Regions from separate parts of the Micromonospora craniellae genome, predicted to be linked through region 1. Evidence: riboswitches for the same ligand, from Rfam matches in the RefSeq annotation. Region 1 holds a riboswitch; each other region holds the start of a gene.
The links. A riboswitch is a leader RNA that binds a small molecule or an ion and turns the genes downstream of it on or off. The one in region 1 is predicted to bind cyclic di-AMP.
Positions count from the first base shown of each region.

Region 2: another riboswitch for cyclic di-AMP. It lies ahead of ID554_RS14195 (C40 family peptidase); the one in region 1 lies ahead of ID554_RS10315 (coiled-coil domain-containing protein).
Region 3: another riboswitch for cyclic di-AMP. It lies ahead of ID554_RS03290 (C39 family peptidase); the one in region 1 lies ahead of ID554_RS10315 (coiled-coil domain-containing protein).
Region 4: another riboswitch for cyclic di-AMP. It lies ahead of ID554_RS22950 (coiled-coil domain-containing protein); the one in region 1 lies ahead of ID554_RS10315 (coiled-coil domain-containing protein).

Region 1 covers NZ_CP061725.1:2,333,316-2,340,260, reverse strand. The annotation lists gene ID554_RS10330 (hypothetical protein) at 1-92, opposite strand, end outside; gene ID554_RS10325 (helix-turn-helix transcriptional regulator) at 186-521, opposite strand; gene ID554_RS10320 (carbonic anhydrase) at 720-1,418, shown strand; gene ID554_RS10315 (coiled-coil domain-containing protein) at 1,496-2,512, opposite strand; cyclic di-AMP (ydaO/yuaA leader) riboswitch at 2,516-2,647, opposite strand; gene ID554_RS10310 (YibE/F family protein) at 2,814-4,193, opposite strand; gene ID554_RS10305 (metal-sensitive transcriptional regulator) at 4,526-4,822, opposite strand; gene ID554_RS10300 (heavy-metal-associated domain-containing protein) at 4,938-5,147, shown strand; gene ID554_RS10295 (hypothetical protein) at 5,173-6,135, shown strand; gene ID554_RS10290 (heavy metal translocating P-type ATPase) at 6,147-6,945, shown strand, end outside.
Region 2 covers NZ_CP061725.1:3,180,624-3,187,568, forward strand. The annotation lists gene ID554_RS14185 ((Fe-S)-binding protein) at 1-1,399, shown strand, start outside; gene ID554_RS14190 (C40 family peptidase) at 1,653-2,666, shown strand; cyclic di-AMP (ydaO/yuaA leader) riboswitch at 2,846-2,981, shown strand; gene ID554_RS14195 (C40 family peptidase) at 2,995-4,035, shown strand; gene dcd (dCTP deaminase) at 4,091-4,669, opposite strand; gene ID554_RS14205 (pyridoxamine 5'-phosphate oxidase family protein) at 4,749-5,282, shown strand; gene ID554_RS14210 (zinc metalloprotease) at 5,351-6,355, opposite strand; tRNA gene ID554_RS14215 (tRNA-Gly) at 6,569-6,642, shown strand; gene ID554_RS14220 (hypothetical protein) at 6,698-6,945, opposite strand, start outside.
Region 3 covers NZ_CP061725.1:717,868-724,812, forward strand. The annotation lists gene ID554_RS03260 (hypothetical protein) at 13-150, opposite strand; gene ID554_RS03265 (hypothetical protein) at 162-605, opposite strand; gene ID554_RS03270 (DUF397 domain-containing protein) at 685-927, opposite strand; gene ID554_RS03275 (hypothetical protein) at 1,072-1,407, opposite strand; gene ID554_RS03280 (helix-turn-helix domain-containing protein) at 1,825-2,637, shown strand; gene ID554_RS03285 (DUF397 domain-containing protein) at 2,628-2,828, shown strand; gene ID554_RS03290 (C39 family peptidase) at 3,015-3,923, opposite strand; cyclic di-AMP (ydaO/yuaA leader) riboswitch at 4,143-4,284, opposite strand; gene ID554_RS03295 (acyltransferase family protein) at 4,640-5,875, opposite strand; gene ID554_RS03300 (polysaccharide pyruvyl transferase family protein) at 6,084-6,945, shown strand, end outside.
Region 4 covers NZ_CP061725.1:5,054,411-5,061,355, reverse strand. The annotation lists gene ID554_RS22965 (hypothetical protein) at 1-260, shown strand, start outside; gene ID554_RS32515 (hypothetical protein) at 473-595, shown strand; gene ID554_RS22960 (alpha/beta fold hydrolase) at 742-1,686, shown strand; gene ID554_RS22955 (HelD family protein) at 1,781-3,895, shown strand; cyclic di-AMP (ydaO/yuaA leader) riboswitch at 4,058-4,190, shown strand; gene ID554_RS22950 (coiled-coil domain-containing protein) at 4,195-5,271, shown strand; gene ID554_RS22945 (1-phosphofructokinase family hexose kinase) at 5,483-6,472, shown strand; gene surE (5'/3'-nucleotidase SurE) at 6,469-6,945, shown strand, end outside.

The sequences.
Region 1 (6,945 bases):
AGCACGAGGGCGGCCAGCGCCAGCCGGGTCAGCTCGCGGAGCGTGCGCAGCGTCGCCGGCCACAAGGGACGGGCGAGCGCGACGGACGACACGCGTTCAACCTATCGTTCGCGTCCGGAGAATGCACATGGGTGTGCGCCGCGTCCGGTCGGTGAATCTCGCCACGTCGTCCAGTGTGGACTCCTTCAGCGGCCGGTGTCCCCGTTCTCCGGCTCGTCGGCGAACAGGGCCAGCAGGTCGCCGACCTGGCGGTCGGCCTCCGCAGGGTGGCGGAACCGGCCGGCCGGGTTGAGGGTGTACTCGTTGCGGCGGCCCACCCGGGTGCGGAACAGGTAACCGCCCGCCTCCAGGTCGGCGACGATGGCCTGGGCGGCGCGTTCGGTGACCCCCACCTCGGTGGCGACGTCGCGCAGCCGGGCGGTGGGATCGCGGGCGATGGCGAGCAGCACGTGTGCGTGATTTGTCAGGAAAGTCCAGTTGCGGGTGCTCTCTCGCTCGCCTGAGGTCGCCATGCCCGCCATGGTATGGCCTGTCCAGCCGTGCTCCGGGGCTGCGCGTTCGTTCGCTCACGCCCGGTTGGCAAGCGTTCTGGAATACATGAAATGCAGATCACGCATAGCTTGACGGGCCTTGCGCTGCGTGTGACGGTTGGTCGGCAGCCCGTGGCCAACGTCGGCCGGGATGACCAGGCATTCCACCGAGAGGCGAGGTGACGCCGGATGAGTCGACCCGGAACGATCGGGGCGCAGCCCGGTCTCGAGCGCGAGTACCTGACCGCCGACCTGCCCGGCGCGCGGCAGCGCGCCCTCGCCGAGCTGATGGCCGGCAACCGTCGGTTCGTCACCGACACGCTCCGGCACCCCAACCAGAACGCCAGCCACCGGGCCGCCGTCGCCACCGAGCAGCACCCCTTCGCGGTGATCGTCGGTTGCTCCGACTCCCGGCTCGCTGCGGAGATCATCTTTGACCGGGGGTTGGGTGACCTCTTCGTGGTCCGCACCGCTGGGCACACCATCGGCCCCGAGGTGCTGGGCAGCGTCGAGTACGCGGTGAGCGTGCTGCGTACGCCGCTCGTGGTGGTGCTCGGGCACGACTCGTGCGGTGCCGTCCAGGCGGCCCGGGCCGCAGCGGCCACCGGCACCGCGCCCACCGGGCACCTGCGTGCCGTGGTGGACGCGGTGGTGCCCAGCCTGCGTCGGGCCCAGCAGGCGGGGGTCGACGACCTGGACGCGATCGTCGACATCCACATCGCGCAGACCGTCGAGGCGATGCTGGAGTCGTCCGAGGCGCTCGCCGCCGAGGTGGCTGCGGGCGGGTGCGCGGTGGTGGGCATGTCGTACCGGCTGGCCGCCGGTGAGGTGCGGATCGTCGCGGCGGAGCCCACCGAGATGGCGGGTGTGGTGGCAGCCGCGGCCTGACCCGCGCTCACCGACACGGACGACGAGGGCCGTTCCGCCGGATGGCGGAACGGCCCTCGCAGGTCACCGGCTGGTGCTCAGAGCAGCGACACGTGCACGTGGTCCGTGTGGTTGGACGGGCCGCTGTAGGACCGCCACCTATTCTCGGTCGGGAACCAGATCTGCCGGTTCCAGATCACGTAGTAGATGCCGAGCCGGTCGGCGTTGCGAACCAGGAAGGCCGCCAGGTTGTTGCCGTAGATCCGGGTGTCGTTGTTGTGCCAGGGGCTGAACCCGCTGTTCTGCAACGACCAGTCACAGGCCCGGCCCTTGGGGTGCTCGAACTTGTCACCCGGTCGCCAGCAACCGACGAAGCGGTTGAAGCCGGCCCGCTTGACCTCCTTGTACATGTGCAGCGTGCGGGGCGTGATGCAGCCCGACGTGGTCGGGTCGTTCTGGTTGCACGACTCCGGCTTCCAACTGCCGTCGGACGCGCGGTTCGGCGCCACCCGGGCGACCGGCGAGGTGGCGGCCACCAGGCCACCGGTCAGGCTCTCGCCGCCGACCAGACGCAGCGACTTCTCCGCCTCGGTCTTCTTGCGGGCCATGTCGTTGGTCAGCTTCTGCTGCTCGCGCACCTCGGCGTCGGACGCGATCTTGGCCTGGTCGGCGCGCTCCTTGACCGCGTTGATCTCGCCCAACTTCTTGTCGTTGACCAGGTTCAACTCGTCCAGGGCGGAGGCGCGGTCCATGAACGAGTCCGGAGCGCTGCTCTGCAACAACATCGCTATCGCGCCCACCCGGCCGGTCCGGTACGACTGCGTCGCGATCTTGGCGACCTGCGGTGTGAGCGCGTCGAGGTCGGCCTGTGCGCGGCGTAGCTCGACGTCGAGCTTGAGCTGCCGTTTCTTGGACTTCTCCAGCTGGTTCTTGGCCTTGGAGAAGTCGCGGTTGGCGGACTCGATCAAGTCGTTGAGCATCGGCGGGTCGTCGTCGTGCTCGGCGGGGCGGGGTGGTGTCGGTGTGGCCATGGCCGGCAGGGGCCCGGCGAACACGGCGAACGCGGCGAACACGGCCACCACAGGTGTCATCCAGCGGCGTAGGGGTGCCGTCACTTCTTTCCCTTCCATCGACCGCCGACCGGGTTAGCTGACGGGTTCGGAACGGAAGTGGCCCCTACCGCTGACGCGGATTCACCCCACCTACCTGGGTCCCCGGCTCGCCTCGCGGCGATTGGGCGGTGGCACCGCAGGCGCCGCTGCGCGCCTTCGTCGGTGACCGGCAGTGAGGTTACCCGACAGTCCATGTCGGTCTCTACGCCTCGAACCCGACTAGATGCGTCATTTCGTAATCGCGATGGGTGACCAACGACACGGGCACGAACCGTGTCGGCAGGGGCGGTCACGCTGCGGGGTGTCACCATGTGGTGTCCGTGCTCCTGTCCGGGTCGGGCCACCGCGATCCGGTGGCGGGGGATGTGTCACGCGCACGCGCGGTGCTGAGCGCGTGCAGGGCCTCGGACCGGTCCGTCCCGGGCCGGGGAGTCGGTGGGGTGGGTCCGTCGCCGTCCGGCCCGTCGTCGTGACCGCCGGGCCCGCCGGGCCCCGGCGTGTCCCGCCACCCGGCGGTGACCACCAGCGCGGCCAGTGCGGTCGTCAGCGGTACGGCGGCGACCAGCCCCAACGTGGCCACCACGCTGCGGACGATCTCCTGGGTGAGGAACTCGCTGGTCACGATCTGGCCGAGCGCGCGGGTGTCGGCGGTGAGCAGGAGCAACAGCGGCAGGGATGCGCCCGCGTACGCCAGTACGATGGTGTTGACCACCGAGGCGATGTGCGCCCGGCCGACCCGGGTCGCCGAGCGGTACAACTCCCGGCGGGTGAAGCTCGGGTTGGCGTGACGTAGCTCGGTCACGGCGGCGGACTGGGTCACCGTGACGTCGTCGAGCACACCGAGCGAGCCGATGATGATGCCGGCGAGCAGCAGGCCGTGCAGGTCGACGTCGCTGCGGAACATGGACAGCGTGGTGGCGTCCTCGCTGCCGAAACCGGTCAGGTGGGTGGCCCGGGTGGCGGCCAGCCCGAGCAGGCCGGTGAGCACCAGGCTGCCGAGCGTGCCGAGGACGGCCACCGAGGTCTCTGCGGAGATGCCGTGCGTCAGGTACAGCACCACGAACATGATCAGTGCCGCGCCGACGATGGCCACCACCAGCGGCGGCTGGCCGGCGCTGATGCCGGGCAGCACGAAGGTGATCAGGATGGCGAAGCTGGCCGCCAGACCGCCCAACGCGGCCAGGCCGCGAAGCCGTCCGAAGGCGACGATGGCGGCGGCGAACATCACCGCGAGCCAGATCAGCGGTTTGCCCCGCTGGTGCTCGGCGATGTTGTAGGCGCTGATCGAGGGGTCCTCGGGATCGATCAGGGAGACCAGGATGATCTCGTTGCCGACGCTGACCCGGGGTGCCCCCGGCCCGTCCGGCAGCGGCGTCTGCACGTCCTGGCCGGCGTCCGGGCCGCTGTCGACCCGTACGGTCACCGTGCCGCACTGCCGCCCGGCGGTGGTCGGGGTGCCCTCGGGCACGACCGGGTTCGGTGGGCAGGGCTCGTTCACCACCCGGGTGACCGTGCCGTGGTATCGCGGAGTGTCGTTGGCGGCCTCGGGACGGGGTGGGTCCGAGGGCCAGAGCACGAGGGCGGCGACCAGCGTGGCGAGGAAGAGGGGGACCACCAGAACGATGAGGATCCGCCGCACCCGGGGTGGGGTGGGCGGAGCGGAACGGGTGTGGTCGGCGCCCATTCATTGTCTCCCAACGATTCCAAGGCGAACTACGTACCGACGGGCGGGTTGGTTCAGCGCCGCCGGACGGCCGCTGCGGCGGGCCCCAGAATTGGCCCGAGCGTGGCAGGATGGCCGCGTACCGTGAGGGCGGGGCCGGCTCTGGCCAGCCGTCGCAGAAGCGCTGCGACGGCGGTGCGCGCCCGACGGCGGGCGGGGGCCGGGAGGCATCCGTGTCGGCTGGCCATCGTGGCGAATGGTAGCCAGATCAGTATCGGAACGCAGGTCGCGAGCGTGTGTCGGGAGCCGGACGCCGGAAAAGGCACCCGGTCGGGCGTGCTGGGTGGGGCGGGTCAGCCGCGTTTCATCAGGCGACCGACGGCGGCCATCATCTCGGAGGCCATCTCGTCGGCGCGGCCCTCGGCGGCACCCTCGTGCATGCAGTGCCGGGCGTGCCCGTCGAGTAGGCCGAGGGCGACCTTGTCCAGCGCGGCCTGGATCGCGGAGATCTGGGTGAGCACGTCGATGCAGTAGCGATCCTCGTCGACCATCTTCTCGACGCCGCGCACCTGCCCCTCGACCCGGCGCAGCCGGGCGAGCAGTTGGTCCTTGCTGGCGGTGTAGCCGCGGATCGGCGCGGGTGTGCTCATGAACACGAGGATAACGTACCCCTGGGGGGTATGGTACGGTCGCGGTTGTCAATACCCCCTGAGGGTATTTGGCGCGTGCCCGCCCGGGTGGACGGGCCTGGAGAGGAGAGTTGCCATGGTCACCACGACGTACCAGGTGCAGGGCATGACCTGCGGCCACTGCGTCAGCGCGGTCAGCGCCGAGGTCGGCGCGATCCCGGGTGTCGACGACATCCAGGTCGACCTGGCCACCGGCCAGATCACCGTCACCAGCCAGCGGCCCCTTGACCCGGCCGCCGTCCGGGCGGCGGTCGACGAGGCCGGCTACGAGCTGGTCGCCGCCTGAGGCGACCGGAGACCGAGGTGTCCCGATGAACACGGCGACGAAGCTGAGCGGCTTCGCGGTCGGCCTCGCGGCGGTGTTCGGCGCGGCGTACGGCGTCGGCCAGGTGACCGGCCCGGCGGCTCCGATCACCGCCACCGGCCACGACGGCGCGGCGAGCCACGGCGACGGCCCGGACCTCGCCGGGCACGACGAGAGCGCCGGACACGGCGAGAGCGCGGCCGGGCACCTGCCCGGCGGACTGCTCGTCTCCGAGCGCGGCTACACCCTCGTGCCGGTCGGCGCGCCGACCGGTGAGTTCGCCTTCCGGATCACCGGCCCGGACAGCCGGCCGGTGACCGGGTACGACGTGGTGCACGACAAGCCGATGCACCTGATCGTCGCCCGGCGTGACCTCTCCGGCTTCCGCCACGTGCACCCCGAGCTGGCCCCGGACGGCACCTGGCGGGTCGCCACGCCACTGACCTCGCCCGGTGTCTGGCGGGCGTTCGCGGACTTCACCCCGACCGGTGGCGAGCCACTGACGCTCGGTGTCGACGTGACCGTCCCCGGTGCCCTGACCGAGCAGCCGTTGCCAGCCCCGGCACGCAGAGCCACGGTCGACGGCTACACGGTCACCCTGGACGGCAACCCGCAGCCGGGCCACCCGTCCACGCTGACGCTGACCGTCGAGCGCGACGGCGGCGTACCCGTCACCGACCTGGAGCCGTACCTCGGGGCGTACGGGCATCTGGTCGCGCTGCGGCAGGGCGACCTGGCGTACCTGCACGTGCACCCGGAGGGGGTACCGGGCGACGGACGCACGCAGCCCGGGCCCCGGGTGAGCTTCGCGACCGAGTTCCCGTCCGTCGGCGCCTACCGGCTCTATCTCGACTTCCGCCACGACGGGGTGGTCCGCACCGCCGAGTTCACGGTGCACGTCGGGAACCCGGTCGGCCCCACCACCGCCCCCGAAGACGGGCACGGTACGCCCGGACACGGGCACGACTGAGGGGACCAGCCATGACCACGAGCCGTCCCCTACCCACGGCAGCGAACCTGATCGAGTTGTCCATCGGCGGCATGACCTGCGCCTCCTGCGCCGCCCGCATCGAGAAGAAGCTGAACCGCCTGGACGGCGTGCAGGCCACCGTGAACTACGCCACCGAGAAGGCCACCGTCTCCTACGCGGACCCGGTCACCTCGCAGGAGCTGATCGCCACGGTCGAGAAGACCGGCTACACGGCGGCGGTGCCGCCGCCCCGGCAGGACACGCCGGAGGCCGTCGCGCCGGTGGACGAGCTGCGTCCGCTGCGTACCCGGCTGTGGGTGTCGGTGGTGCTGACCGTGCCGGTGATCGCGCTGGCCATGGTGCCGGCGTGGCAGTTCACGTACTGGCAGTGGCTGTCGCTGACGCTGGCCGCCCCGGTGGTGGTCTACGGCGGGCTGCCGTTCCACCGGGCCGCCCTGGTCAACCTGCGGCACGGCGCGGCGACCATGGACACCCTGGTCTCGGTGGGCACGCTCGCCGCGCTCGGTTGGTCGGTCTGGGCGCTGTTCCTGGGCACCGCCGGCACGCCCGGCATGACCCACCCGTTCAGCTTCGCCATCAGCCGGACCGACGGCACCGGCAACATCTATCTGGAGGCGGCGGCCGGGGTCACCGCGTTCATCCTCGCGGGCCGGTACTTCGAGGCCCGCGCGAAGCGCACCGCGGGCGCGGCGCTGCGGGCGTTGCTGGAGTTGGGCGCCAAGGACGTCGCCGTGCTGCGCAACGGCGTGGAGACCCGGATTCCGGTCGACCGGCTCGCGGTGGGGGACC
Region 2 (6,945 bases), 850 kb from region 1:
GCTCGACTTCGAGGAGGCCGATCCGGAGTCCGATCAGTTCGGCGTCGCGCACGTCGAGCAGTTCACCTGGAAGGGCCTGCTGGACTTCAGCACCTGCACCGAGTGCGGCCGGTGCCAGTCGCAGTGCCCGGCCTGGAACACCGGCAAGCCGCTATCGCCGAAGCTGCTGGTGCTCAGCCTCCGCGACCACGCGTACGCCAAGGCGCCCTATCTGCTGGCCGGCGGCGGCAAGGACCTCACCGGCGAGGAGAAGGCCACCGCCGCGCAGCTCGCCCACGTCGATGTGCTGGCGCTCGCCGAGGCGGAGAAGCCGCTGATCGGCGACGCCGAGGCGGGCGGCGTGATCGACCCGGACGTGCTCTGGTCGTGCACCACCTGTGGTGCCTGCGTGGAACAGTGCCCGGTGGACATCGAGCACGTCGACCACATCGTGGACATGCGTCGCTACCAGGTGTTGATCGAGTCGAACTTCCCCTCCGAGGCCGGCGTGATGCTGCGCAACCTGGAGAACAAGGGCAACCCCTGGGGAGCGCCGCAGAACACCCGGGAGGACTGGACCAAGGGCCTCGAATTCGAGGTGCCCCGGGTCGGCGAGGTCGAGGACTTCGAGTACCTGTTCTGGGTGGGCTGTGCCGGTGCGTTCGAGGACCGGGCGAAGAAGACCACCCGGGCGGTCGCCACGCTGCTGAACGAGGCCGGCGTCTCGTTCGCCATCCTCGGTGAGGGCGAGACCTGCTCCGGCGACCCGGCCCGCCGGATCGGCAACGAGTTCGTCTTCCAGATGCTCGCCCAGCAGAACGTGGAGACCCTCAACGAGGCGTTCGAGGGCCGCGAGAAGGCCAAGCGGAAGATCGTCGCAACCTGTCCGCACTGCTTCAACACCCTGGGCAACGAGTACGGCCAGCTCGGCGGTGAGTTCGAGGTGGTGCACCACACCCAGTTGCTGGCGCACCTGGTCGCCACCGGCAAGCTGACCCCGGTGCAGCCGGTCGACGGCGGCGTCACCTACCACGACCCGTGCTACCTGGGTCGGCACAACCGTGTCTTCGCCCCGCCGCGCGAGGTGTTGGGCAGCGCTGTCGGCGCCGAGAACGGCCTGGTCGAGATGCCGCGCAACAGTGAGCGCTCCTTCTGCTGCGGCGCCGGTGGCGCGCGCATGTGGATGGAGGAGCGGATCGGCAAGCGGATCAATGTGGATCGGGTCGAGGAGGCCATGTCCACCGGTGCGAAGACCGTCGCGGTCGGCTGTCCGTTCTGCTCGACGATGCTGAGTGACGGAGTCAACGGCAAGGGCGCCGGCGACCAGGTCGAGGTGGTCGACGTGGCCAGCGTGCTGCTGCGGTCGGTCAAGCCCGAGCAGGCCCGGGGCGCCGAGGAGGGCGAGCCGGCCGCCGGGTGACCAGCGCGTACGTCGGGGCGTGTCGGCATCCGTGCGGATGCCGACACGCCCCGATTTTTGTATTGGCGTAGATAACTGTAACGAATTGGTCGACACCCTTTGTGTGCGGTCGGTCGCGCAAAGGTGAATGAGCCGTTGGTCGCCTTGATTCCGCTCCGCGCGTTCCCCTAATGTGGGGCACCGGCCGCCGTGGGTCGTCTGTCTCGCCCCCTACCGCTCGCGGGACGCCCGGTGGTCGGTCGCAAAGGAGTCGGTGCCGGTGGCAACCATGCCCCTCCATCGTCACGCGTCGGGACGGTCCACCCCCGCGCGCGGGCTGCGCAAAGCCGTACGCGGCCTGGTCGTCCTGGTCGCCGCCGCCGCGGTCGGTGCCGGTCTGCTCGCCGCGCCCGCGTACGCCGAGCCGTCGGTGGACGAGATCGAGCGCCAGATCGACAAGCAGTGGCAGCAGCTCGAACCCACCATCGAGCAGTTCAACAAGGTGCGCTCGGAGCTGCGGGTCAACCGCGAGAAGTCCGAGAAGCTGGAGAAGAAGATCCAGCCGCTGGCGCTGGAGGCGGAGCTGGCGATGAACCGCGTCGCCGGCCTCGCCTCTCGGTACTACATCACCGGCCCCTCGCAGGAACTCGGCGCGGTGCTGCTCAACGCGAAGCCGGACCAGCTCGGTGAGCAGATGGCCCTCCTCGACCGGCTTGCCTGGGATGAGCGCCGCCAGCTTGAGGGCGTGATGAAGATCCGGAAGAAGTACGACGACCAGAAGGCCACGCTCGACACGCTGATCGTCGACCAGGAGGCCAAGCAGAAACAACTGGCGGCGAAGAGGAAGCAAATCGACGCCGAGATCAAGCGGCTGGAGCGGTCGCTGCCGGTGACCACGGTCAAGACCACCAACTGCCCGACCATCAACGGTGTGGTCAGCGACGCGGCCCGGACGGCCATCCGGACGGCCTGCGCGCAGGTCGGCAAGCCGTACGTCTGGGGTGCCACCGGGCCGAACTCGTTCGACTGCTCCGGCCTGACCCAGTACGCGTACAAGGCGGCGGGTATCCACCTCACCCACTTCACCGGTGCCCAGTGGCGGGAGGGCAAGGCGATCTCCCGGGCCGACGCCCGCCCCGGTGACCTCGTCTTCTTCCGCAGCGACGTGAGTCACGTCGGGCTCTATCTGGGCAACAACACGATGGTCCACGCCCCACGGGCCGGTAGACCGGTCAACGTCTCGCCCATCACGACGATGCCGGTCGCCGGCTTCCGCCGCCCCGGCTGACGCCTGAGCGCGTACGCAGGAACGACAGAAGGCCCCCGGTCAAGCGACCGGGGGCCTTCCCTGTTGTCGGATAACTGCACCGAGAGTGACGGTGTGGACGTGTTGCGTATCGACGCCGGTCGTCCCTACGCTGGGCAATCGTCGGCCCGCTGGCAGGATCGCCCATCCCGGGCGGTGACGGTCCGACACCGCCGAGTCGCAGTCCAAGCGAGCCGGGGAACCAGGTTTTCCGGGGTGAGTCCGCGATGGTCGCGGTAGGGCGTCCCGGGTGCCCGAACCCGTCAGCTAACCCGGTAGGCGGTCTGGGAAGAATGGAGTACGGAGCCCGGTGGCACACCATGCCCCGCGGCCACCGTCGCGCCGGCCGGCGAAGCCCGGCCCGACGACGGCTGCGTCGCGATCCCGCTGGTACCGCTGCACCACCGCACTCGCCGCACTCGCCGCGACCGCCGTCATGCTGACCGGTGGCGCGACGGCGGCCCACGCCGACCCCACGGTCGACGACATCGAGCGCCAGATCGACGAGGACTGGAACCGGCTCGAAGCCGTCATCGAACGGCACAACGCCACCCGGCAGGACCTGGCCGGCACCCGCCGCGAGGCGGACGCCCTGACCGCCCGCATCGCCCCGCTGCAACAGCAGGTGGACGAGGCGATGAAACGGGTCGGCGCGCTGGCCGCGCGGGCGTACCGGGGCGAGCCGGTGCGCGCCGTGAACACACTGCTGGGCAGCCGGTCGCCGGGCGAGGTCGTCGCACAGCTCGGTTTGCTCGACCGGTACGCCCGCTTCCAGCGGGAGGACGTACGGCAGGCGAGTGAACTGCGCGACGAACTCGCCGCCACCCGGGCCGGGCTGGACCGAACCATCGCCGAGCTGAACCTGACCTCGGCCGACCTGGCCGTGGAGCGGCGGCAGATCGACACCGAGATCGAGCGGTTGCAACGGTTGCGGCTGCGCGCGTACGACGACGGTGGGGGTGGTCCGCTGCGGCCGGCGCCCTGTCCGGCCACCTACCCGGGCGGCCCGGCCGGTGAGGCGGTCAGCTTCGCGTGCGCCCAGATCGGCAAGCCGTACTCGTGGGGCGCCGAGGGGCCGCACGCGTACGACTGCTCGGGGTTGATGCTGGCCTCGTGGGCGCGGGCCGGGGTGGCGCTGCCGCACAACGCGGCGCGCCAGCGGCAGGTCACGGCCTCGGTCGGTCGCGGCGACCTGCGTCCGGGTGATCTGGTCTTCTACTACCGCGACCTGCACCACGTCGGCATGTACGTCGGTGGCGGCTGGGTGGTGCACGCCTCCCGCGCGGGCAAGCCGATCACGATGAAACGGATGGACAGCAGTCCGATCCACAGTTTCGGTCGACCCGGCTGAGTCGTTGGGCGGACGACCACGGGCCCGCGTCTGCGCAGCGCAGGCCCGCCGGTCGTCAGCGGGTCGGCCAGGTACGCCAGTTCCGCCAGGCGCGGCTCGGCGTCGGGCCACGCTGACCCTGGTAGCGCGAGCCGTAGACGAGCGAGCCGTACGGGTGCTCGGCGGGCGAGGAGAGCCGGAAGATGCAGAGCTGGCCGATCTTCATGCCGGGCCAGAGCATGATCGGCAGGTTGGCCACGTTGGACAGCTCCAGCGTGACGTGACCGGAGAAGCCGGGGTCGATGAAGCCTGCGGTGGAGTGCGTCAGCAGGCCGAGGCGGCCGAGGCTGGACTTGCCTTCGAGTCGGCCGGCGAGTTGGTCGCCGAGCGAGATCAGCTCAAGCGTGGAGGCGAGCACGAACTCGCCCGGGTGCAGCACGAACGGCTCGCCGTCGGGCACCTCCACCGGCGAGGTGAGGTCGTCCTGCTGGGTGGCCGGGTCGATGTGTGTGTAGAGGTGGTTGTTGAACACCCGGAACAGCTTGTCCAGGCGGACGTCGATGCTGGACGGCTGCACCAGCGTGGGCTCGAAGGGCTCCAGCGCCAGGGTGCCCGCCTTGATCTCGGAGACCAGGTCGCGGTCGGAGAGCAGCATCGCCACACCATAGCTGTCGGTATGCGTGACCTGCGTGTCGGACTACCTGCTTAGAACGTATGTTCTATAGGGTGTCGGCATGGCTTCCTGGTCCGAATTCACCGCTGACGAGCCTCGACTCGCCGACGGGATCCGCCTTCTCCTGCAGCAGTACGGCCCGGGCTTCGGCTACCTGGCCACGGTCCGCGCCGACGGCGGGCCCCGGGTGCACCCGGTCTCCCCGGTGATCACCGCCGACGGTCTCTTCTGCTTCGTGATCGACTCGCCGAAGCGGCGCGACCTGGAACGCGACGGGCGGTACGCGCTGCACTCGTTCCCGGCGGAGGAGAGCGACGACGAGGCGTACGTCGCCGGCCGCGCCCGACCGGTCACCGACGACGCCACGGTGGCCCGGCTGGCGCTCGCGGCCCGCGCCGCCCCGCACGCCGACTGGCGTCTGTTCGAGTTCACCGTCGACGTGGCGATGCTCGCCCGCCACGAGCGCGCCGCCACCGGCGGGCTGGTCGGCCAGCCAGCCGTGCAGGTCTGGCTCGACCCGGCCGGTGCCACCCCGCAGGCCGCCCGGCCCACGCCCCACCCGACCCGCACGGCCCGACATGTCCGCGCGGCCTGAACCGACCGGTGCCGGCCCCGCCTGACGATGGGACCGGCACCGGGGGGTACGCCTCGACGACTCCCGCGCTACGCGCGGTAGGTGTTCCACGCATTGATCATCCGGGTCGCCTGGCCCGGGGTGAACTGGTACATGCAGGTGTCGTACGTGTAGTCCATGAAGTTGGTGATCGGGTCCAGCCCCGTGCTGGAGCAGGTGTCCCGCCCGGTCGGGCACTGGTAGGCTGGCGACGCCTCCGCCGGGGTGTCGGCGACCTGGTCCCCGCTGCCGGCGCAGCCGCCCTGGAAGGTGTGGTAGAGGTTCAGCCAGTGGCCGACCTCGTGGGTGCCGGTGTCACCCTGGTTGTAGTTGGTGGCGGTGCCGCCGGGCAGCGACTCGCTGAGCACCACCACGCCGTCCATCACGTTCAGCGTGGTCTGCGGGAAGGTCGCCCACCCGAGCAGGCCACTGCTCAGCGCACCGAGATAGACGTTGAGCGTGCCCTTGGTGCCCTGGCGGAGCTGGGTCTTCATCTGCCGCTCGGCCGTCGAGCCCTGCCGGATCGGGTACCACGACGTGTTGGTGACCCGGTTGATGCTCTGCAACTGGAATGCGAAGGCGGTGGCGGCACCGCCCGTCGACCCGGCGAACGACGGGTTCAACACGTTGATCTGCGACTGGATCATCGAGTCGGGGATGTTCCCGCCGGCCCGGGTGGTGTCCCTGCGGATCACGTGCACCACCACCGGGATGGTGACCGAGGCTGCGGCGGCCTCGGCGTTCAGCGCACGCTGACCGACCCGTTTGGCCCGTTCCTGCAACAGGTCGGCGAACTCCGCCTCCCGCTGGTGCACCTGGGCGATGGTCAACTCGTTCGGGTCGTGCTTGACGACCGCGTCACCACGGACCCGGGCCGCCGTGCCCGTCGGGTCCTCACACACCTCGTCGGCGGAGACGGCGGCAGCCGTCGGAATGGCGGCCGTGGTGGCCGCCGGCAGCAGACCGACCGTGGCCACACTGAGCGCCACCGCCAGCGACGTCGATGCGATCCCGGCGATCCGCCGGTTCAGCAGGACGGCGGGACGGAGCCCCATAAGCCCACCTCTTTCTGTTGACGCGACCGGGGGTTGTGTCGCGCCGTGCGGGAAACATGGGCCAGACGTTACGACGTATAGACACATTTGAGAATGCTTATGTGTTGCCGGCATGCAACTTCTTGCGGAGCATGCGGAGGCGGGCCGGGCGGGGTGGTCGGCGGGGGTGGCTGGGTGCACCGGGGCGACGGCTCAGGTACAGTGGTGCCGCTTGCGGGTGTAGTTCAATGGCAGAACATCAGCTTCCCAAGCTGACAGTGCGGGTTCGATTCCCGTCACCCGCTCCAGCGTGAAGCCCAGGTCAGGATGCGCTCTCGACCTGGGCTTCATTCATGCCGACCGCTATTCGGGCGTGCTGTGCACGCTGCGTGTCAGGGCGCAGAGCAGTCGATAGGCGAGGTCGACGGCGCGTTGCTCCCGTCTACGTGAGCCCCAGATTCGGTTGATGGTGGCCAGCTCGACGCGGACGTCGGCCGAGGCGTCGCGGCGGATCTTTGCGCAGTAGGAGGTGTTCGCCGCCCGTGTCTCGTCGTTGATGCGGCGGACCTCCGTCCGGCCGAGGCGACGGATGCCGGTAACCGCGAAGGCAT
Region 3 (6,945 bases), 1.6 Mb from region 1:
AGGCTGATCGCGCTAGGTGGTGTAGAGCCATTCGGGAGTGACGGTGCGATCCAGTTCGGTCGGCGGGCGCTGGTAGACGCGTGGCTCGTCGGGCCAGCGGTCCATCAGCTCGGCGACGCCGTCTGGGGGAAGTAGGAGACCGAGCGACATGGCTACTCCTGTCAGGTACGTGGCGGCGACGGGCAGACGATGCCGGGGAGGAAGCGATTGGGGCAGCAGACGGCCGCGAACGAGACATAGCTGAACGCCGGGGTGTAGTAGCCCCATGCCACGTCGCTACCCAGAACCAGGCTGGTGCGCTGTCGCTCGATCCGCTCCTGCACGGTCAGCAGCGGCCCGCCGAACCCGGCAGCCGGGTTCGCCTCGCGGACCTGTCTCATCCAGGCTGTCGCGTCCGCCACGTCGGTCCAGGTCCGCTCGGCGGCGGCCTGGTTCCGGCGGAGGAGCCAGTGGCCGGTCAGTACGGGCGTCATGGTGTTGGCGAGAAAGATCTGTGTCTCCGCGTCGCCGAGGTCCGCGCCAGGTCTGCGTGGCCCCTCCTTGGCGAAGTCGGCACGCGAACCGACCCATGGACCGAAGCCGTGCCAATGCCCTTCCCAGCGCATCTGCGTCCTTCTCTGTGCTGTGGACCGGCCGCCCCCGTTGCCGTTCGAGGGCGGCCGGAGCTGTTGCCAGGTGCCCTGGTCAGGCGGTCAGGCCCCGGTCCCGGACCCAGCCGAGTGCGAGGTTGTCCATCTCGCCGCCGGTCAAGCGCAGCTCGCTGCCCGCGCCGACCTGCTTGTTGTCGCGCACCACGTAGGCGTCGGCGACGCCGGGGATCGGGGCGACCTCGGCGCAGGTCTCGTTGTCGCCGCCGAGGTTCCCGCCGCAGTAGGTTGTGAACCGCGCGCCGTCGATCGGCAGCGCGTACAGATTCTGCTGGAACATGAGAGTGGACCTTCCGTGCTCTCGCATGCGCGAAGGTGCGGCCTCCGCATCCGTTATGTCCTACCTTGGTGCGATCACAAATCTGGGGCGACTCGCGGAACGGCGGGTACGGAGGTCCCCTCACCCTCGGTTGGCAGGGCTGCATCAGCTCGCCCCCTCAACAACGGGCCGGCGAGTTGCTCCCCAGGCCACGAACCTGTCGAACAGTTCCTCGGGCTCCGGGCCGTCGTGCGGGTTGAGCTGGTAGAGGTCGCGCATGGCCTCGTACATCAGGCCGGCGAGATAGATCGTCAGCCCGGGGACGTTCCCCCGGAACTCCACGGGCAGCAGCAGCCTGGCCTCACCGCACGGCCACGGCTGCCCGTCGACCCGGCAGAACCAGGTCGGTCGCGCCGGAGTGTGCGGAGTGTTCCCGCCTGAGCCGCCCGGGCGGTCGGCGTGCGGGCCACGGCCAGGCGTCGCGAGCTGGGTGGTCAGCACGGCCGACCACCCGACCGCCACGCCTGAGCCGGCGTCAGGAAGCCGGTCGGTCCGGGGCCATGGAGTGGAAGCGCCTGGGTCGGCTGGCGCATCCACCCGGGCAGCGGAGCGCCGCGCCGTCGCTGCGGCAGAACCGGAAGGACCATCGTCGGGCACTGGTACGGGTGCGTACGCACGTCGACCTCCGTCGGTTAGGGATCGGGAGGGGCCGCCCGCGCACGGGGGGATGTCACGGGCGGCCCCGGAGCAGAACCCGCCCCAGCTCTGCACGGCGTGAAGCAGATCCGCATGGGTGACAGTCTGGTGAGGACAGGACTACTGTCGGAAGGCATCGACGCTGGCCACGGCGGCGTCCTGGTGCGCCGATCCGGCCCCTGACGGCAGCGTGGCGATCTTGGTGAATCCCCTGGAGGTGACGTGGAACGTGAGCAGCCTTCCGACCTGCACGAGCTGATCCGCACTCAGCTTCGCCGGCTGCGGACGGCAGCGGGCATGAACCAGGAGGAGTTCGGCCGACGGTCGAACTACTCGGCATCCCTGGTGTCGGCGGTGGAGACCGGCACCCGCCCGGTCGACAGGCCGTTCGCGAAACGGGCGGACGAGGTCCTGGAGACCGGAGGCATGTTCGAGGAACTGCTGCGGACGGCCGAGGTGCTGCGCCAGCCCGCGTGGTTCCTGCCCTACCTGGAGGCCGAGCGCACCGCGAGGCAACTCCGGTGCTACCAGTCGACGCTGGTCCCGGGCCTACTACAGACCGAACGCTACGCCCGCGCGGTGATCCGATGTGACGACACCCTGACCGACGCCGGGGTGGAGCGACGGCTCGCGAACCGGATGGCCCGGCAGGCGGTCCTGGACCAGGAGGAGCCGCCGCAGTTCGTCGCGGTGATCGACGAGGTGGTGCTCCGGCGGGTCGACGAGCGCCTCCACGACGTGCTGGTCGAGCAGGTGCACCACCTGATCGACCTCGCCGAACGACCCAACATCAGCGTGCACCTCGTGCCTGTCGGCGTGGGGATGCACGCTGGTTTGACCGGCCCCTTCATCCTGGCAAGGAGCACGGACGATGGTTGGGTCGGTAATATCGAGACCCAACTCGGCGGAGTCCTCGCCGACAAGGACGAAGACGTCAATACCCTGCTGTCCAAATGGGAGACCGTGCGCAACGAGGCACTGTCTGGCCGGCAGTCGATCGAGCTGATGAAGGATTGTGTGAAGCCATGGATCTGAACGGCGCGACCTGGCGCAAGTCCACCCGCAGCGGCTCCAGTGGCGGCGACTGCGTGGAGGTCGCCGACAATCTGTCCGGCGTCGTGCTGGTGCGCGACACCAAGGACCGGGACGGCGGCACGCTGGCCTTCACCCCGGTGTCGTGGGCGAGCTTCGTCGGTCTGGCGAAGATGCTCGACCGGCACGCCTGATCCCGGTACGACGCGGAAGCCCTCGGTCGAACGACCGAGGGCTTCTCCATGCTCGGTGCGCACCATGCCCACAAGGCCGTCCACCGGCCGCGCACACCCGGATGTAAGGAGGGGTCCCCTGCTATGCACGAGGCGATAGCAGGGGACCCCTCCTTACATCTCGTCCGCACATCTCGTCCTTACATCTCAGGAGGAGTAGCCGCGGGTGGCGGCCCAGTGGGCGAGGTCGATGGTGGTCATCCAGTACGAGTAGTACGACGCGTTGGCCGAGTCAGCGATCTTGACCAGTCGACCGTCGTCCTCGTAGCCCACCACGGCGACATAGTGGCCACCGGGAAAGGAGTGCCAGCGGCCGCCCGTGTCGGTGGCGCTGCCGGCCACGTTCACCACGACACCGCGCCCGCCGGTGATCGCCTTCACCACGTCGGCCTGGAGCTGGTCCATCTGCGCCGGGGTGGCCGAGCCGCCCCGGAGCATCGTGGTCGAGTACGGCGCACCCTTGAGCGTGGCGTTGAGCACCCGGGTGGTGTCCAGGGCCGAGTTGGTGCCGGCGTACGTGGTGCCGAGCTGGGCGGCCAGGGAATCCTGGTCACGATTCACCCCGGCGGCACTGAGCGCGTTGCGTACCGCGGCCGGGCCGCAGTAGTACCCGGTGATCTGGGCCTGGAAGTCGTAGTCCAGGACCTTGCGCGCCGGTGGCTTCGGTGCGGCCTTCTTGCTGGTGACCACCGGCGAGGGGGCCGCCGAGGTGGCCTTCGGCGAGGGCGACGGCGACGGGACGGCGCTGCTCGGGACGGCGCTGCTCGGGACGGCGCTGCTCGGGACGGCGCTGCTCGGGACGGCGCTGCTGGGCAGGGTCGACGGGGGCGGCTCCACCCGGGTGTCGGCGCGGGAGACGGCGGTGTCGCCGCGCGACTCGGCGACGGCGGTCGTGGTGTGTGCGGTGGCCGGGGCGTCCTCGGTGCCGACGAGTACGGCACCGGCGCCGGTGGCCAGCGCCAGCGCGGCGGCCGAGGCGGCGGCGACCTGATAAGGGCGTTCGGTGGCCAGCCGGCGTAGCTGGCGCGTGACGGTCTGCTTCACGGAGTCCTCCACGGGGGCTCAGGGAGGCACGGCGAGTCGCTCCGGCGGTCAGCTCGACAGGTCCTGCCGAGGACCGCCCGAGTACGCGGACGGGCCGTGCGAGGGGTGTGCCCGGACGACCGGGCGGGGGCGGTGGCCGCTGTCAGCTGGTGGCCGACGGCCCGGTGGGCGCGGGCACCGCGGTGCCGTGGAGGAACAAGAAGGGGACCACGAGGGGCTGCACGAGAGGAAAGCTCCTTCCGACACCGCCGACCGGGTTAGCTGACGGGTTCGGGCGGGAAGTTGGCCCTACCGTGAGCCGATGCTCGCGGATTCACCCCAGTGGTGCGGTGGGTCCCCGGTTCGTGAGACCACGATTAGGCGGGTCGATGCGGCGTCGCCTCCTGCGATCGGGTACCGCATCGGACGGGCCGACACTACTGGCCGGCCATTCCCCTGCCAACCCATCCTGACCTGCTTAAACATGATCCAGCTTGCTGATTTTCGGGCGTTCGGTCATAGATGTCGCGCAACGGGACCGACGGCGATCGACGCAACGGGCGGTGACAACGGGACCACCCGCAGACAATGTCTCCGGGCATCGCGTCACGTCTCGGGCGTTTTTCACCTCGGCGTCCGCTCCGGCGAGCGATGTGACCGGACTCACTCGATCCGCCTCGTCGTACCCGGCCGTCAGCGAAACACAAAACAGCAGATCGGGCTGCCGACTACAACAGTCCAGCATGGACTCAACGGTGCTGGTTGCGGCAACTTGCGGTACTCGGCTCGTCGCCCGGCGCGCGCTGCCTCGGCGGCCCGGCAGGCTGCGGTGCGGACGCCTCTGCGGACTGCTGCGCAGGATCGGCGGCGGGCGGCGGGTGGGCCCCGGTGCGGCTCGGGGCGAGCCGTCGCATCATCGGCTGCTCCACGTAGCGGTGCAGCAGCGCGGCAAGCGCCAGGGTGAGCAGCAGGAACCCGATCACCGCCGGCACGCCCCACCAACCGGGCAGGCCGGTGCCCCAGTTCCCGGTGAGCCGCAGGATCGTCATGATCGCGAAGACGTGCACCAGGTAGAAGGCGAACGAGACCTCGCCCAGCCAGACCATCAGCCGGGAACGCAGCGGCGACCGGCGGCCGTGCACGTCGGCGTCCGCCGCCGCCGCGATCACCAGGACGTACGCCACCGACAGCAGCGCCGCCCAAAGCTCGGCCCGGATCCACTCCGAGGCCGCCACCCAGGTGGCAACGAAGATCACGGTGGCCATCGGCAGCCGGGGGCCGCGCCAGCGCCCACGCAACATCAGCTCGGCGGCGGCCACGCCCATCCAGAACTCCAGCGACCGCACCAGCGGGAAGATCTGGGTGAACCACCAGCGGCTCTGCTCCGGCACCAGCAACTGACCGGGCCAGAGCGCCAGGATCAGCAGCGGCACGGCGATCACCACGGCCCACAGCATCCACGGCTTGGCCCGGCGCACCAGCGGCAGCGCCAGCGGCAGGCACAGATAGAAGAACAGCTCGCAGGAGAGCGACCAGCTCACGTTGTTGACACTGTAGAAGTAGCCCGGTCGGGGATCCCACGCCTGGAGCAGGAACAGGTTCTCCAGCGCGGCCACCGGGTTGATCGGGTCGGCGAACCAGAGCGCCGCGAGCATGGCCAGCGCCCACATCACCAGGTGGTTCGGATAGATCTTGGCGAGCCGCCGACGCCAGAACCGGCGGCGGGAGTCACCGACGCGGGCCGACCAGACCAGCACGAAGCCGCTCAGGATGAAGAAGAACTGCACCCCGGACAGGCCCAGGGTGAAGATCTCGCCGACCACCGCCTGGTGACCCGGCTCGGCGATGATGCGCATGGTGCCGGCGTGGAACCCGAAGACCAGCAGCGCGGCGATCCAGCGCAGTCCGGTCAACGAGGGCAATCGGCTGGCGTCACCGCGTCGGGTGGTGGTGGGCGGCCTGTCGACGACGGTGGTGCTGGTCATTCCGGGCACCATACCGGTGCGGGCACTCCCCCTCGAACCGGGCGGGGAGGCCGGGCGGATGGGGCGGATGTGGCTCAGGTGTCAACGGGTCCCCCGGTGGCCTACTATTCCCGGGACTTGGATGAGCATCCACCCCGCCATCCGGCCCGGTGGCGCGTTGGGCAATGCCGAGGCGGGACCAGCACACCGACGAGAGGCAGAGTCAGCGATGCACCAACGGATCCTGATGCGGGCCCGGAAGGGTCCCTTCGACGTCAACTCGCCCGAGGAGACGTTCGAGCGGAACCTGATCGGTGAGAACGCCGGCAACCTGGTCTTCAGTCACGCCGCGAACAAGCTGCTGGCCACCCGTACCGCCACCATCACCCCCAACGGCTTCACCGTCAACATGCGGGACAGCGACCGGATCAACGAGGAGTACGACGTCTTCGTGGTCCCGCTGGCAAACGCGTTCCGGCGCAGCTACGCCCACCGGCTCGACGCGATGAGCCGGCTGATCGAGCGGCTGAAGATTCCGGTCGTGGTGCTCGGGGTGGGTGTGCAGACGAACGTCGACGGTGACCGGGAATACCTGCGGCCGATCGACGATCAGGTCAGCCGCTTCTGCCGGGCCGTCCTCGACCGTTCGCCGAGCATCGGCGTCCGGGGTGAGATCACCGCCGACTACCTGCGGACGATCGGCTTCTCCAACGTCGACGTGATCGGCTGCCCGTCGATGTTCCTGCACGGCGACACCCTGCCAGTGGACAAGCGCAAGACGTTCATCGGCCCGTACGACCGGATCGCGCTGACCGTCTCGCCGTACGTCAAGTCGATGGCTCAGATCATCAAGACGCACCACCAGCGCTACGAGAACCTGCGCTACATCCCGCAGGACCTCAAGACGCTGGGCACCCTGCTCTTCGGCGACGCTCCCGAGGACCGTGGCAAGAGCGGCGAGATCCCGATCCACACCACGCACCCGCTGTTCACCGAGGACAAGGTGCGGATGTTCGTCGACCCGTGGACCTGGATCGACTACCTCTCCGGGTTCGACTTCAACTTCGGCACCCGCATCCACGGCACCATCG
Region 4 (6,945 bases), 2.7 Mb from region 1:
TCAGCGTGCTGGGCGAGTTCAAGTACCTCATCCCGCTCAACGGCGGCAAGCACGCCTACGTGCGGAACCTGACCAACGGCAAGACCGCGCACCTGCGTACCGACTCCGAGGCCTTCGTCGAGGAGATCCGGGTGCTGGCTGCCGCCGGGCACGCCACCAAGATCCGGGCGGAGATCAACGGCCTCAACGCCGCCCACCCGGGCGACGGCTGGGACGCCACCGAGAAGCGCCTGGTCGAGGCCGGCGTCTTCGAGGGCTGAGCCCCCACCTCCCGCACCACCACGAACGCCCGCCGGGCCCACCCGGCGGGCGTTCGCGCGTCCCCACCCCCGCCCCCCCCACCTCGGTCACCGCGGGCGCGATCCGGTCGATCAGGTGGGCCAGCGCTCCGGCGGGGCGAGTCGATGCAGCCGAGCAGGACGGCGTACGGCTGCTGGTCGCCGGAGGCGCTCGCGGCGGCGGCGGTCACGTCGTGCCCGTGCACCGGCTGGCCGCTGACGAGGCGTCGGTTGCCGGCGAGCAGGTCGGCCAGCGCGGCACGCGGGGTGCCGCCGGCCGCCCGGCGACGGCCGGGCTGTCCGCGACACCGCCATGACCTCAGCTTGACCCGATCGTCCCGGGGACGTGCCCGGTTCCGGGATCTTCTCAGCACCCCGATCCGCGTGGTCTCATGACGGGTAGCCGGTGTTACCACCGGGTATCCCCGGTGTTACGCGGCCGCGTGTGCCTGGGGAGGTGGCGATGCCAGATCCGGTCGAGGTGCGACTGGGCGACGACGTACGTCTGCACGTGGAGGCCGACGGGCCGGCGGACGCCGAGGTCACGGCGGTGCTGCTGCACGGCTGGACGCTGGACGGACGGAGCTGGCACCGGCAGGTGGCGGCGCTTCGCGCGGCGTACCGGTCGGTGCGGGTGGTCAGCTACGACGCGCGCGGGCACGGCCGGTCGAGCTGCATGACGCTGCCCACGGCGACGCTGGCCCAGCTCGGCGACGACCTGGCCGCGGTGCTGGACACGGTGGCACCGACCGGGCGGGTGGTGCTGGCGGGTCACTCCATGGGCGGCATGACGATCATGGAGTACGCGCACCGGCACCCCGGGCACTTCGCCCGCCGGGTGGCCGGGCTGGTCTTCGTCTCGACCACCGCCGAGGGGCACACCCACACCGTCTACGGGTTGTCGCCCCGGATCGCCCGGATCATCCGGCTGGCCGAGACCACCGGGGCCGGGGTGCTCGCCCGATGCGGGGCCTGGCGTCCACCCCGCGCCCTGCTGCGCGCGCTGCGTCCCAGCATCGGCTGGATGCTCTTCGGCGACCACTGCGACCCGACCGACATCCGCCTGGTGACCTCGGCGGTGGCCCGCGCCTCGCTGCGCTCGATCGGCGGCTTCCGGGCCTCCTTCGGTGCCCAGCATCGGCTGGCCACGCTCGCCGCGCTGGCACACCTGCCGGCGGCGGCGCTGGTCGGCGACCGGGACCGGCTCACCCCGCCGCCGTGCGCGGAGTCGATCGCCGCCGCGCTGCCGGCCACCGAGCTGACCGTCTGCCCCGGTGCCGGGCACATGTTGATGATGGAGCGCCCCGAGGAGGTGACCGCCGCCCTCTCCGGCGTCCTGCGTCAGGTTCTCGCCGACGCCCGGCCCGCCGGCCATCGCTCCGCCGCCGGTCGCGCCCGCCGCCGATAGAGATCGCACTCGGACACGCTGCCTCCGCACGCCCGTGAGGTGGGGCGTAATCTCATGCGGTTGGCCGGGCCGGCGTGACGAGGAGAACGAAGAGGTGGACCAGAGCACCCTGGACCAGGAGATCGCCGTCGAGCAGCGGCATCTCGACCGGGTGTACGCGCGACTGTCCGAGCTGCGCCGCGCGGCGGTCCGCGCCGAGCGGGACGGCTACCGGCTGGCCCGGGTCGGCAACTTCGGTGCGCTGGTCGAGCGGGACGCGATGGTGTTCCACGCCGCGCAGCGCCGCCACGCGCTCGACGCCGAGTACGAGGGCCTCGTCTTCGGCCGTCTCGACCTGCGCGACGGGCAGGTGTTCCACGTCGGACGGCTCGGCATCCGCGACGAGGACGCCGCGACGCTGGTGGTCGACTGGCGTGCTCCGGCCGCCGCCCCGTTCTATCAGGCCACCCCGACCGAGCCGCTGGGTGTGGTGCGCCGCCGGACGATCCAGTCCAGCCGGGAGCGGGTCACCCGGATCGAGGACGACCTGCTCGACCCGGACACCGCCCCGGCGGAGATGGCGGTCGTCGGTGACGGCGCACTGCTGGCCAACCTGTCCCGGACCACCGGCCGGGGCATGCGCGACATCGTGGCGACCATCCAGCGCGAGCAGGACGAGGCGATCCGCTCCCCCGGTTCCGGGGTGACCCTGGTCTCCGGCGGTCCGGGCACCGGCAAGACGGCGGTGGCCCTGCACCGCGCCGCGTACCTGCTCTACTCCGACCGCAGCCGGTACGCCGGGGGCGGCATCCTGGTGGTCGGCCCGTCCTCGGTGTTCGTCGAGTACATCGCCTCGGTGCTGCCGTCCCTGGGTGAGGACACCGCCACCCTGCACTCGTTGGGCACCCTCTTCCCGGGGCTGGTCGCCACCCGCACCGACCCGGTCGAGGTGGCGGCGGTCAAGGGGTCGCTGCGGATGCGTCGGCTGCTGGAGCGGGCGACCCGGGACGGTGTGCCCGACTCCCCGGCCGAGCTGCGGCTGCTCTACCGGGGGCAGTTGTTGCGGCTGGAGCGGGCCGAACTGGACGCCGTCCGGGAGCGGGCGCTGTCCCGGGGCGCACGGCGCAACGAGGTGCGCCGGGCCGGCTTCGACGGCGTACTGGCGGCGCTCTGGGCGCAGGCCCGCCGGTTGGGCATTCCCCGGCTGCCCGAGCAGCGGGCCTTCGAGGACGAACTGATCGACCGGACGGACTTCCGGGACTTCCTCAAGGCGTGGTGGCCCCGGCTGCATCCCCGGCACGTGCTCGGCTGGCTGGCCGATCCGGAGCGGCTGCGCCGGTACGCCGCCGGGCTGCTGTCCCGCGCCGAGATCCGGCTGCTGGAGCAGGCGTACCGGGGGCTGGCCGCCGAGGGGCCGACCGTCGCCGACGTGGCGCTGCTCGACGAGCTGGACGCGCTGCTCGGCAAACCGGTCCGTCCGGCCCGCGCGAAGCGCGACCCGTTCCAGCTCGCCGGTGGGGTGCGCGAGCTGAGCACGTTCGCCGACCGGCAGCGGGCGGCTCGCCAGGCGGCCCGGGAACGGCCCGAGGACTACCGGGACTACGCGCACGTGGTGGTGGACGAGTCGCAGGACGTGTCACCGATGCAGTGGCGGATGATCGGCCGGCGCGGCCGGCTGGCCTCGTGGACGGTGGTGGGCGACCCGGCGCAGACCGCGTGGACGGGGGATCCGCAGGAGCTGTCCCGGGCCCGGGACCAGGCGTTGGGTCGCCGCCGTCGGCACCGGTTCACGCTCACCACCAACTACCGCAACTCGGCGGAGATCTTCGCCGTGGCGGCGGCCGAGATCCGGCGGGCGTACCCGGAGCTGGCCCTGCCCACCGCGGTGCGCGCCACCGGGGTCGACCCGGTGGAGCTGGTGGTGCCGGCGGCGGAGCTGGAGACCAGCGTGCTGACCGCGGCGAGCGCGCTGCTCGGCGAGGTCGAGGGCACCGTCGGGTTGATCACTCCGGTGCCGCGCCGGGACGAGGTCGCGGCCTGGCTGGGCGGGCTCGGCGGCGAGCGTCTCCAGGTGGTGACCAGCCTGGAGGCCAAGGGCATGGAGTACGACGGCGTGGTGCTGGTCGCCCCCGGCGAGATCCGTGCCGATCCCGGTTCCGGCGTCCGCACGCTCTACGTCGCCCTGTCCCGGGCCACCCAGCGGTTGACCACGATCGACCCGATCGGCTGACCCGGACCGCCGACCCCCACTGAAGCGAAAAGCGACAAGAATCCCTTATGTCTGGTTTACTGGTGACCAGGCGAACACCACGAGTCACACCGGCTGCGCCGGTCCCACCAGCACCGGTAGGCTCGTACCCGGTCTCCGCCAGGCGGCACCCACCGGTGCCGGCGGTGATCGCCGCCTAATCGCCCGCGAGGGCGAACCGGGGAACCATGTTCCAGGGGTGCATCCGCGTCCAGCGGTAGGGATCTTCCGTCCCGAACCCGTCAGCTAACCCGGTCGGCGGCTGACGGAAGGACATGTGCATGCCAGCAGTGGCAACCGTGAGACCGGCCGCCCGTACGGCGGCCCTGATCGCCGCAGGGCTCGCCCTCGCCCTGGGCGCCGCGCTCGCACCGTTCAGCGCCGCCTCCGCGGCACCCGGTGACGTCGGTGACGAGGGCGGCACCCCGGCGCTCCGCGCCCAGTTGGAGGCGGCCAGCAAGGGTTACCTCGACGCGAAGACCGCGCTGGACCGCTCGGTCGACCGGCAGAAGAAGCTTGCCGAGCAGCTCACCACGACCGAGGGTCAGCTCACCGAACGCAGCACGAAGGTCGCTGAGATCGCCGCGCAGGCGTACCGCAGTGGCCGGCTCGGTGCCGCGTCGGCGCTGCTCAACAGCGGTTCCCCGGCCGGCTTCATGGACCGCGCGGCGGCCCTGGACGCGGTGGCGGCCAACGAGGAACGCGCGCTGCACGACCTGCGGACCACCCGGGACGAGGTCAGCAAGACCAAGCAGGCCCTCGACGTCGAGGTGCAGGAGCAGCGCAAGCAGGTGGCCGTGATGGCCAAGCGCAAGGAGCAGGCCGAGCGCTCGCTGACCGTGGCCAACGAGCGGGCCGAACGGGCCGCGGCGGAGGAGCGGGCGGCCAGCCGGGCTCCCGCACGCAGCAGCGGTTCCAGCAGCCCCACGGCCAAGCCGGCGCCGCGCAACGCCAACGGATCCTGGCCGGCCGAGTCGTGCAGCGTCAACGACCCCACACCGGCCAACGGCTGCATCACCCCGCGCACCCTGCACGCGCTCAACCAGGCCAAGGCGGCCGGCTTCACCCGGTACGTCTCCTGCTACCGCGCGGGCGGCTCGGGTGAGCACCCGAAGGGTCGGGCCTGCGACTTCGCGGCGCAGAAGAACGGCTTCGGCGGGGTCGCCACCGGCGGCGACCGGACGTACGGCAACAACCTGGCGGCGTTCTACGTCAACAACGCCGACCGTCTCGCCGTGCTCTACGTGATCTGGTACAAGCAGATCTGGCTGCCGAGCAGCGGCTGGCGCACGTACAGCGGCGCGCGTGGCGACCCGTCCAGCGACCACACCAACCACGTGCACCTGTCGGTGTACTGACCCGCGCACGCCGGGTGGAGCGCCCCCACGGGGTCGACCCACCCGGCGTCGTCGTTCCCGCCCCCGGCCCGGTCGCCTCGGGCGCGCCCCGCCCGTCGCCGCGCGTTCTCGCGCCACCTTCGTTACCGTCGACATCGAAGCGGACATTTCGCGGGCGAGCGGGAGGAACGGTTATGAGTGGACCGCAACGGGCCCAGTGCGACGGTGCGTCATGAGCGCCACGACCGGACATGTGATGGTCTTCGCGCCGACGCCCCTGCTCACGGTCACGATCGACCAGCCCAACGAGACTCCGGAGCTACACCTGCACCCCGGCGGACAGGGCATCTGGCAGGCCCGGATGGTGCTGTCGCACGGCGTCGACGTGGTGCTCTGCACCGCGCTCGGCGGCGAGATCGGGCAGGTGCTGGAGCCGCTGCTGGTCAGCGAGGGCGTCGACCTCAAGGTGGTGGCGCGGGACTCCGGCGGCAGCGGCGGGTACGTGCACGACCGTCGCGAGGGCACCCGCCAGGAGATCGTCGACGTGACCGGGCAGCCGCTGAGCCGGCACGAGCTGGACGAGCTCTACAACCTGGCGCTCGGCGAGGGGCTGCGCGCGGCGGTGAGCGTACTCAGCGGCCCGAACGACCCGTCGCTGGTCCCCGCCGACCTGTACCGGCGCTTCGCCGCCGACCTCGGCGCCAACGGCAGCCGGGTGGTGGTGGACCTCAGTGGCGACCACCTGACGGCAGTGCTGGAGAGTGGGGTCTTCTTCGTCAAGGTCAGCCACGAGGAGCTGATCGCCGACGGCCGCGCGGCCGAGGACGACGAGGAGCAGCTCACCCGGGCGATCTACGACCTGCACGCCACCGGTGCCGAGAACGTGGTGGTCAGCCGGGCCGACAAGCCGGCGCTGGCACTCGTCGACGGCGAGGTGTTCGAGGTGCGGATGCCCCGCTTGGAGGCGGCTGACCCACGCGGCGCGGGTGACTCGATGACCGCCAGCGTGGCCGCCGTGGTGGCCCGTGGAGGTGACGTACGGACGGCGATCCGGACCGGCGCGGCGGCCGGCGCACTGAACGTCACCCGGCACGGGCTGGGCACCGGTCGGCTCGACTCGATCACCGGGCTGGTGGACCGGGTGCGCCTGGAGCCGGCCGGCATCCGCCCGCAGGAACGCACCACCCCGGACGAGTTGGCCCAGCGGGTGGGTGGCGCATGACCTTGCGTGTGCTGATCACCAACGACGACGGGATCGCCGCGCCGGGCATCCAGGCGCTGGCCCGGGCCGCGGTCGACCGGGGGCTGGACGTGGTGGTCGCCGCACCGCTGGAGGAGGCGAGCGGCACCAGCGCCGCGATGAGCGCGATCGAGCAGGACGGGCAGGTGGTGGTCCGCGAGCACCCGCTGGCGGAGCTGGACGGGGTGCCGGCCTTCGGGGTCGGCGGATCGCCCGGCTTCATCGCGTTGATCGCCGTGCACGGCGCGTTCGGGCCGCCGCCGTCGGTGCTGCTCTCCGGCATCAACCGGGGAGCGAACGCGGGCCGGGCGGTGCTGCACTCCGGCACCGTGGGCGCGGCGTTCACGGCTGCCGCCAACGGCTGCCGGGCGTTGGCGGTGTCACTGGACGTGCTCTCGGCCGGTGAGGCCACCGCCGTCAGCGGGGGTGCCGCGGTGGCCGCCGCAGCCCGGGTA